3 regions of the Glaciecola siphonariae genome follow, and region 1 is predicted to be linked to each of the others. Evidence: predicted binding sites of a transcription regulator. Region 1 holds the regulator's gene; each other region holds the start of a gene.

Region 1 (3,273 bases):
AGTTTGTTACCGGCAAAGCTTCGGCGCAGGTAAAAAGCGCCGCAGCGGCGCAAAATACCGCCGACAGGCCAAAAGTTGAGATTAATCCCCGCTGCAATGTGCGGCGTCACTAAACCTTCATGATAAATCACATAGGTGAGTAACAAATAGTCCATGTGGCTGCGATGGCAGGGTACGTAGATAATTTCATGGCCGTTTTGTGCAAGCTCACGCACACGTTCAGGATGACCTACTTCAATGCCATCGTAAATTTTATTCCATACACGTTTGAGCAATCTGTCGCCTATGCGAATTAAGCCTTCACGATAGTCAGCAGAAATTTCGTTGATGTATGCGAGCGCATCTTCTCGGCCCTTTTCGTAACTAATTGCTTTGTGCTTCACCTCATCGCTAATAGCGCTCTTTACTGAGCTTGCGCCTAAAATTGAGTTGTATAAGGTTTGTCGTTCGAGCAGTGTAGGGCCAGAAAGCGTTTGTCGTTTGCGCTGAAAATGGGTGCGGGCAACGCGTACAAGTTTCTGAGCAATTTGCTTGTCGCTGCCGTGTAGTTGCGACATTTGGCGGGTAGAAACCGCAGGCGAATAACTAACAAAGTTATCGCGGCCAAATATCAACACAATAAATAACTTTCTTAACCAGTTGGGTGAGGCTTTGCTAGCAAAAAGCTGCGCAAAGCCGCTTTTTTCTTTTCCGGCCGAGCGACCCCACGAAATAAACACAGGCAGAATTTGTAAATCGATTTCTGGGTGTTCGCGGTGCAGATGAAAGTACTCGGTAAAAACATCTTCAATCGATGTCTTAGACACCCGGCGCGTTAAAAGGCTTTGTGGACGTGTTAAAAAATAGCGTCTTTTCCGTTCTTGTCCGGCAATTTCAATAGGCTCAAAAACGCTCGGCAATCCCAATGCTTTGGTTGACTTTTCAAGGGCAACTTGGTCTGTAAAAGACTCCGTTTGCAACAAATATAAAATGGGTTTGCTTTTATCAATGCCCAATTCTTTTTCAAGATTTGCAGGGACACTTTTTACCGACACTAACCAACCAACCGCTTTCGATACGAGCCAACGAAAGGCAGAACCAATATTTAGCATGTGCGCTCCGAACTAACTTAGTCACTGAATAATAACACGCTTTGCGAAAGTGGAATATTAATAAGCGTTGTTCAAAAAAGGTCAAAAGGCGTGATCATCACCACAAACCTTAACAAGAGTGTTGCGCTTTGCGATTAAAAAGTTATACTCGACTTAACTGTATAGAAAAACAGGCTGGTTATGCGTCCACTAACTCCACGTCAAGAAGAAGTGCTCAATCTGATCAAATCTACCATGATAGATACGGGCATGCCCCCTACTCGCGCTGAGATAGCGCGCGAACTCGGCTTTAAATCCGCTAACGCGGCAGAAGAGCATTTGAAGGCGCTTGCAAAAAAGAACGTAATAGAAATTCTTCCGGGTACTTCTCGAGGCATTCGATTGAACTGCGCGCTCGAAGACAATGTTGAACAAGGCATTCCTTTGATTGGCCGTGTTGCAGCCGGACAACCTATATTGGCGCAAGAGCATGTTGACTCTCACTATAAAGTAGACCCTGCAATGTTTCATCCGGGCGCAGATTTTTTATTGCGTGTTAACGGTATGAGTATGAAGAAAATCGGCATTATGGACGGTGATTTGCTTGCCGTACACAAAACTAATAATGTGCGAAACGGGCAGGTTGTGGTGGCACGTATTGACGAAGATGTGACGGTAAAACGCTTCGAGAAGAAAGGGCCATTAGTGATTTTGCATGCCGAAAATGATGACTTTTCGCCCATTGAGGTAGACCTACGCTCTCAATACTTTGAAATTGAGGGACTAGCGGTTGGCGTTATTCGGGATAATGTAGACTTCAATTAGAGGGCCTTCGCCTAATTGGCCTCCGCCGGCAATTAGCCCTGTTGGTGTCACTCTCACCTATTGCTGGCATGCGAATCTCAACTCGCTTTGGCTCGAATGTCGAGAAAATGCGAGTAGTAGTTTCATGCTGTGAACTTAACGAGAAAGCGCTACGCTCAAATTAGGGTAAACGGCTTGGTAATTCTCGCCCAAATATAAATCAACTGAAACTCGCCCTTATAGAAACATGACGGCGAGTTTTTTTGCTTTTTTTATTGAGATATTTATCTAGATTCTCTCTCACAATCGCGCGAGCCATTGCGCAAAATTTTATATTTGCGTAACAAAAAATTCACAGCATGGTGTTTGTTTTTTACACGCTTTATTTTCTTTTGATTAAAAAAACAGCAAACTCGTGGATAATTCGAACTGTTTGTATGGTTTTTCTCCAAAAAGTACTAGACGTAAGCTTTTGTTTGATTAATCATTATACAGTTATTCACATTCTAATAACATCCGACGTTAATTCGTATCGAAACACGCTTACTTAAGCTGTAAATTTTGATAAAACACATAATGCGTCAACCTCAATTTTGGGAGTCAAGTGTGAAGTCGCTGCAAATTGCTTTAAGTACTCTATTGATGAGTGCGCCGATGATGTCGCTAGCCACTACTGCTGGTGAGCGGTCAGATTTAAACCTGCGTCCAGGCGTAACAGAGATTAGCCAACAGGTGTATGGCCTACATATGATGATGTTCTACATCTGCATAGGCATTGCTGTGTTGGTTTTCGGGGTTATGTTTTACTCAATGGTGAAACACCGTAAGTCCAAGGGCGCTAAACCTGCGCATTTCCATGAAAATGTAAAAGTAGAGATTGCGTGGACAGTAGTGCCGTTCTTAATCCTCATTGCCATGGCTGTGCCAGCGGCAAATACGCTGATAGATATGGAAGACGTGTCTAAACCTGACCTGACGGTATTGGTCACTGGTTCTCAGTGGAAATGGCATTACAAGTACATGGATAACGATGTTGAGTTTTTCTCTACACTCGCTACTCAGCAAGAACAAATCCGCAACAAGTTTACAAAGGGCGAAAACTATCTGCTCGAAGTTGACCGTCCTCTCGTGATTCCTACTGGCCAAAAAGTGCGTTTTCTCATCACCTCCGATGATGTTATTCATTCTTGGTGGGTGCCTGATTTTGCCGTTAAGAAAGATGCTAATCCCGGTTTTATAAACGAAGCATGGACTAACGTGAATGAGCCCGGTGTATACCGTGGTCAGTGTGCGGAGCTGTGTGGTAAAGACCACGGGTTTATGCCCATCGTGGTCATCGCGAAAGATCCTGCAGATTATCAAGCATGGATTGAAGAACAAGAAGCGATTGCCATTCGTG
Region 2 (3,273 bases), on a different contig from region 1:
GCCAGCTCTGCTAATTCATAGCGATGGCAATGCAGTTCAATGGCGTATACCGGAGACTGAAATTTTACCGATTCCAGTTTAAGTTCAATAATGCTCATCCAGTCTTTGTTTTGGTATATAGGCATTGCACTGTCAAATGCAATCGTCATAGGCGCGTGTTCGCGTTGATAAAAATCAATATCAATATGCAAACAGCGCGCATTGCGTACGTATAAAAAATCACGCAACTTATTTAAGGCATGACCGAGCACCGGTATTAATTTATCGCTTATTGATACTTCATAGAGCAGTTCGATGTAGTCGTCGTATTTGGTTTGGGGTTTAAAGAAACTTACTTTTGATGGTGCCTGTCCGCGTAATTCCGAGATAACGGCCAATGAAAAGCGTCCCATCCGATTGGCCAGTTCTGATAACGGGACTCGACTAAGTTCTGCCATATTTAAAATACCGATGCGCTTTAGCTTTTCTAGGTCTTTGTGATCAATATCAGAGCGCTCAAGTGAACACTTCATTAAGGTATTATTAATATGTTCTCGTTCATCCGTAATATCGCCAATTCCATGCTTTGCGATAAGCTTTGCAGCCTGAATTGAAAACGCACTAGCGCAATGATAGTGATATTTGTATTGACTGAGACATTGCTCAATATGTTGCCAGTAAGGTGCGAGTCCGCCATATAAGTTGAGCATGTTTTGGGCTCGTAAAATAAGGCCATTGGGGGCTGATAAAACTATATCTGAACTGATTAAATATAGGGCGTTAGCTAAATGCTCCAGAGTATTACTTTCGAGCTCTGGGCGATATTCATGCAAGATTAGATCAGAGTACAATAAGCTAGCACTGGCTAAGCCCATTCCTAACTTAATGCCGCGCTCGGCCGCGGCCTTGTTAATTTGTACAATTTGGTTATCTCGAGCTTCGTAAATAGCGCGGGGCTCGTGTAACACCTCTGCCTCTCCCTGCTGGCTATGCTCAATAACATCCAGTTGGAGTTGGGTAAAGTGCAGATAAATCCACAGTGAGCGTGTATCAAATTGCATGTTTGTATCGCTCGATTATGACTTAGCACGAATGTGAATTACATTATCGGTTTGTGAGGGTTTTGACCTGAAGGCAGAACCTGTTCGACATTTAAATGGAAGTTTGATTTTTATTGCAGGTTTAGCCCAGCCTACTTTTTGTTTGTTAATTTTAACTTGTAGTTCGTCGTTTTTTCTCTGCAAAGATAAAGAGAGGCTCAAGGGTAGATTACTAGTCTGTTGAGCGCTGTTATCAAACCAGAAGCAATGACATTGCCCATGTAATGCCGCTAGTTCTAGCTTACGAATTTGGGTGTGTTGCAAGGAATTCTGCCATAAAAATACACCTTCACAGGCCCCGCTTTTAGCGCACTGTTCAGCGCTCCAAAGGGCTTCTTCATGCGTGTCTGGGCGAACGATTAATAATTGCGACAGTGATATATTTTCGCTCAGTAAAAATTCAGCATTGAGCTCAAAAGGTGGGGCAATAAATACCCACAGTTTGTCGGTGTGAGCCTTTGATTGGCGCTGCAGTACGTCAAGCATGAGGCGCAGTTCGCCGCAGCCAAGATGACTGTTAATATGGATCATGCCGGCACTTGGAAAGCCGCCAGACAGTGCCGAGTCTAAAGCTTGATAGCCTGTTTTGAGACGCGTGTTTTGTGCTGACGCCTGCTTGGCTCTTGCGGCTGTCCATATCCATTGCTTATTTTCTAGCTCATGCAAAATAGGATTCATATGCCACCCCAAATGACTGTATATACATACAGTATAAATATTTTCATTGAGCAATCAACCGTTTCTCGTAGAAGTGCCTCTCAATGTCTCTAAGTTGCTTATTTATTTGAAATTTAAATTTAACAGAGGTTATTTAAGCCCAGCTCTGGGTAAGAAGCAGCGCTGAGCTTATTTAATGTGGGTGGGTTGTTAGTTGAGTATCGTTATTTCTTGTTGGAGCGTGTTGTAAATCCGGGATGATCATCACGGTAATCTTCTTCTAAACCTAGACTCTTTACTTCCCTAGCGCTTATTTTATTCAGCCAGCTTAGTGGGAAAAAACGCGATGCAAAGTGGGCTAAGCCCGATTTATTGCCATAAACAATGCGAGCTTTATTTTGCATAATGCATTTTGCAATATACATCGCTATGTCTGTCGGCGCGGTAGTTAAAAATCGATGTTTAAATTTTTGACTTTGTTCAAGACGGGTAATATTCGTGTTTATACCGCCCGGATGTATAAGGTGAACCTGTATATGCGGATGTATAAGTGATAACTCTGCCCGTAGTGACTCGGTGTATCCCCTAATGGCAAATTTACTCGCGCAATAATCAGCGGTATTAGGGGGAGCAATTAAGCCGAATATACTCGACACATTCAGTAATGCGGCCCACGGACGCTGACTTAAATAAGGTAAAACGGCTTTGCATCCGTGTACCATGCCATAAAAATTCACGTCCATGACTCGCTGCAGGCTTTGTTCGTCGCTTGCCCATACCGGCCTGCATGAGCCTTCTATACCAGCGTTATTAATAAGCACATCAATATGTTGATGTTGCTGTGCAGTATTTGATAGAAAGTCATCCCACTGCGCCCGGTCCGATACATCAAAAGCACTGCTGAATACATTGTCTTCACAATAGTTTGGCAACTCAACGCTAAGCTCTTTAACTACCGTTTGAAGTGCCTGTTCATCAATATCGCAAAGCGCTAATTTGCAGTTAAAGTGGGCAAAGGTTTTTGCTAACCCTTTGCCAATACCGGATCCTGCGCCTGTAATTACAACGGTTTTACCGGTAAAGAAAGTATCTAATGAAGATATTTTGCCCATGCCTTCTACTACCTCTTCTTTGCATCAAATGCGCGTATGTTGTCTATTGAATCTCGCGCATACCTACATAGGAAGCGGAATGTTATTGCTGTTGAGCACGGCTTTGCCGTCTTTAAGGGTAAACAGCATACTGTAACCCGCCTCAGTTTTTATGAAAAAGCCTTGCTGAACCAAGCTATTTAATGTGGCAGCGCTCTGCTGACGAAGCACTTCTTGAAACTGCTCAGGGGGCATTTGAGCTAACTGTGGATTATTTGCAAGCTGCCCTTCAAGCATAATACCTGCAATGGTAAGTGCAGCACTTTCATCTACGCTCATCCGTGTATTTGAGTCTAGGTGCTGCATCCAAAATGCATTGTTTTCCATCGTATCAGGCAAGCTTGTTACGCCAACTAATTTGTTGCTAGAGCTTATATCAATATTGC
Region 3 (3,273 bases), on a different contig from region 1:
TGCACATGGCGCGCATCAATCTTGAGGCGGTGCCAGCGCCAGCAGGGGCTATGCCTGTGGTGCTAGGAAGCGGATGGCCCGGCGTGTTGCTGCATGAAGCGGTAGGTCATGGTCTTGAGGGTGATTTTAACCGCAAAGGTGCATCTACTTTTAGCGGACGTATTGGAGAGCAGGTGGCGTCAAAAGGGGTCACCGTAGTTGATGACGGTACCTTGGCTGACCGGCGCGGCTCGCTCAGCATAGACGATGAAGGTACGCCCAGCCAATACAACGTGTTGATTGAAGATGGCAAGCTAAGTGGCTACATGCAAGACAAGATGAATGCAAAGTTGATGGGCGTAAAACCTACTGGCAATGGTCGGCGTGAGTCTTATGCGCACCTACCTATGCCCCGCATGACCAATACCTATATGCTAGGTGGGCAATATTCGCCTGATGAGATCATCGCGTCGGTAGATAAGGGAATATATGCGCCTAACTTTGGCGGCGGGCAAGTTGATATTACGTCGGGTAAGTTCGTGTTTTCAACCTCTGAGGCTTATTTGATTGAAAACGGCAAAATTACTCAACCAATTAAAGGTGCGACCTTAATTGGAAATGGCCCAGAGTCGATGCAAAAAATCTCAATGATTGGAAACGACTTAGCCCTTGATGCTGGCGTGGGCGTATGCGGCAAAGACGGTCAGTCAGTGCCTGTTGGTGTAGGGCAGCCCACGCTTAAAATTGACGAAATTACGGTAGGCGGTACGGCTTAATTGTACAGAGTGCTGTGGTGATCGGGCTACTGTTAGCGACTTTTAAGTTATAAATAGGATGTTAAGCATAGCTTGATACAGCTTGGAGGCCTCAAGGCCTAAAGCGCGCTAATCGCCGAGCAAGGTCTGTCAGAACTTGGCGATTGTTTTGCGCTTTCTCGGGAGCTAATGCCAATAAATTATCTACTTCGTCGCGTGTTATTTTTTGTTGGGGCACATGCGCCATTAATACATCGCAGTGAGTGTAACGTTTGAGCTTTTGCAATGACGACGCGTATTGTTCAGGCAAGTTAACGGGGAAGGGAGGGCTCAGCTTTCCTTTTACTTTCACTACTAAATCGGCTACGTACAATAGATTGCGCTTCTCATTAAGTAATGAGACGTCCATTGCCGTATGTCCCGGCGTTTTTATGAGTCGCCAGTCTTCAAAGCCAGGAATTGCTTCACCGTCATTTAGCATGATATCTGGACGCAGGTGCGCTTGATACCAAATGTTTCTGCGGGTTCTGCCAAGGCGTTTGGCTACCCAAAGCGCGAGATAAATGTCTACTAAATGAGATAAGCGCCCACTTACTCCGCTATACCATTGTTGCTTAAATAAACCACACACAATTTTGCATCCGCTGCGCTTACGTAAGTAGTGGGCGCAGCCTGCATGATCCGGATGCATATGCGTGACTGCTAGCGCTTTTAAATCGGACAGCGGGCGATTAAGTGTGTTGACAATAAAATCTTCAATGAGAGTAAAATCGGCTCTACAGGCACCATCCAGCAGAAGCAAACCGTGAGGGTATTCTGCCAAAAAGATATTCTGTATATATCCGCGAAGCGTATGTAATTGCATGACTAGCAGTATAAGAGTGTTTCACTCCTCGTACCAGTCTTTACGCTTTTTTCATCTCAACGACGTCTGCTTTTTCAGCTTCTAAAATACTGTCTGCATCGGTACCGCGAAGTAATTTGCCCACAGAGTCTTTATTTTTGGCAAGCAAAATAGAAAGTTCCTCGGCAAGTGTATCGTCTAACTCAATGCCTTTTTGTTGTATGTAAACACTTAGATTGTCGGCTATGCCTAACATTTTGTCGTATTGGTCTGCTTCTTTTTTGTCGGTGGTTACCAATTTATCGACTCCTTTATGTTGCACAACGTACTGCGTGATAATGGCCATATACATTTCCTCGTTAATGAAAGAGAGTAGCCACACTATACCGCCATATGCTGTATAAATAAACAGGCTATTGGTCTAAAAATCATGAACACAACTATAAGTTATGTAGATGGTTTGATAGCTGTTAATAACTGAGGAGGGCGTGTGTTTTGTTTCACTCGAGTAAAAGGTATCATTTTTGACTTAGACGATACCCTTGTTCACGCAAAACTAGATTTTGCTGCCATGAAGCAAGAAATTGCATGTCCACACGACGACGACATTTTAGAATATATCAACACCCTCGCCCCCGAGAAGCGCGAGGAAGCGACGAAGCTTGTGCTCATGCACGAATTAAGAGATGCTGAAAATTCCCGCTTAATCGCCGGCGCAAAAGACTTCATTGAGCGAGCGATTGAGGCGGGCATACCGCTTGCTATTGTGACGCGCAATTGCCGAAGGGCCACGCAGCGAAAGCTTGAACTAAATGCAATACCTATCGAGCACGTGTTAACCCGCGAAGATGCCTTACCGAAGCCTCATCCAGAGGCCCTACTAAAAATTTCAAATGATTGGCAAATACCTGAGGCGCGCATCGCATACATTGGTGACTATAAATACGACATTGAAGCTGCCCACAACGCAGGCATGCAGGCATGGCTGTTTGAGTATTGTTCAAAAAATACGCAATATGAAAAGGCGCTACGATTTATTCCTGCGCCGTTAGCACAATAAAAATGCTAACGAGAAAAAGCTTTTAAGATAATTTTTAGCTTCATACGAATAAATCGATTAGTCGAAAAAACAGACAATTGTATACGCTGAATGGGCGTTAACTATCGATGTTAGGTTTGTTTCATAAGCCGGCATCCAAGAATGAATAAACAATAACAAAAATAACAAGCGAGATAAGAAACAAATAATGGATTAGCAATTAAGGATAAGCAATGGATGCAGTTCACGTAGTCTTGCTGTTAGAGCTTTTGTCATTTGAGCGGCTCTCAGCAAAGGTGATATCAATAAACGATATTGCAATAACCCTCATAATCATAAGCGCAATGGCCTTAAGTTACGCTACGCTGCTGCGCTTTTATCGCTTTGGTTATACTTTTTATGCTCGGCATAAAGAGCGCAATCAGCATTGCGGTCATAAAAATCAAAAACCCAGCGCTGGTGTGTCAGCACACTGGCATCAACCTAAGCGTTCAAATGCAAAAGCACTCCCGCGTCGGCATTTAGCCAATATTTCTGATTCACTTTTAGACGTAGTCGACACCATGGTGCGCTCGCAGTACGTCATGAAAGACAAAACGGTATACCCGTCGATATTTCAAACGCCCGCTAAAGCCAACATCATTAGTCTTAAGGCC

What was found. Region 1 encodes LexA, which represses DNA repair genes until DNA is damaged. Its sites were predicted from a motif close to TACTGTATNNNNATACAGTA; they were not measured.
Region 2: imuA (translesion DNA synthesis-associated protein ImuA) is a predicted target of LexA. The motif match lies at 1,772-1,791, and genes of this name have one in related genera.
Region 3: ACFO4O_RS12845 (YebG family protein) is a predicted target of LexA. The motif match lies at 1,973-1,992, and genes of this name have one in related genera.

The regions. Positions count from the first base shown of each region.
Region 1 is NZ_JBHSGU010000001.1:118,084-121,356, reverse strand. Features, by position in the region: gene plsB (glycerol-3-phosphate 1-O-acyltransferase PlsB) at 1-1,091, opposite strand, end outside; gene lexA (transcriptional repressor LexA) at 1,272-1,895, shown strand; gene coxB (cytochrome c oxidase subunit II) at 2,517-3,273, shown strand, end outside.
Region 2 is NZ_JBHSGU010000003.1:124,287-127,559, reverse strand. Features, by position in the region: gene ACFO4O_RS11160 (Y-family DNA polymerase) at 1-1,040, opposite strand, end outside; gene imuA (translesion DNA synthesis-associated protein ImuA) at 1,056-1,757, opposite strand; gene ACFO4O_RS11150 (SDR family NAD(P)-dependent oxidoreductase) at 1,961-2,848, opposite strand; gene ACFO4O_RS11145 (YdgA family protein) at 2,912-3,273, opposite strand, start outside.
Region 3 is NZ_JBHSGU010000005.1:383,204-386,476, reverse strand. Features, by position in the region: gene tldD (metalloprotease TldD) at 1-755, shown strand, start outside; gene ACFO4O_RS12850 (MBL fold metallo-hydrolase) at 847-1,599, opposite strand; gene ACFO4O_RS12845 (YebG family protein) at 1,640-1,924, opposite strand; gene ACFO4O_RS12840 (HAD family hydrolase) at 2,069-2,638, shown strand; gene ACFO4O_RS12835 (helix-turn-helix domain-containing protein) at 2,851-3,273, shown strand, end outside.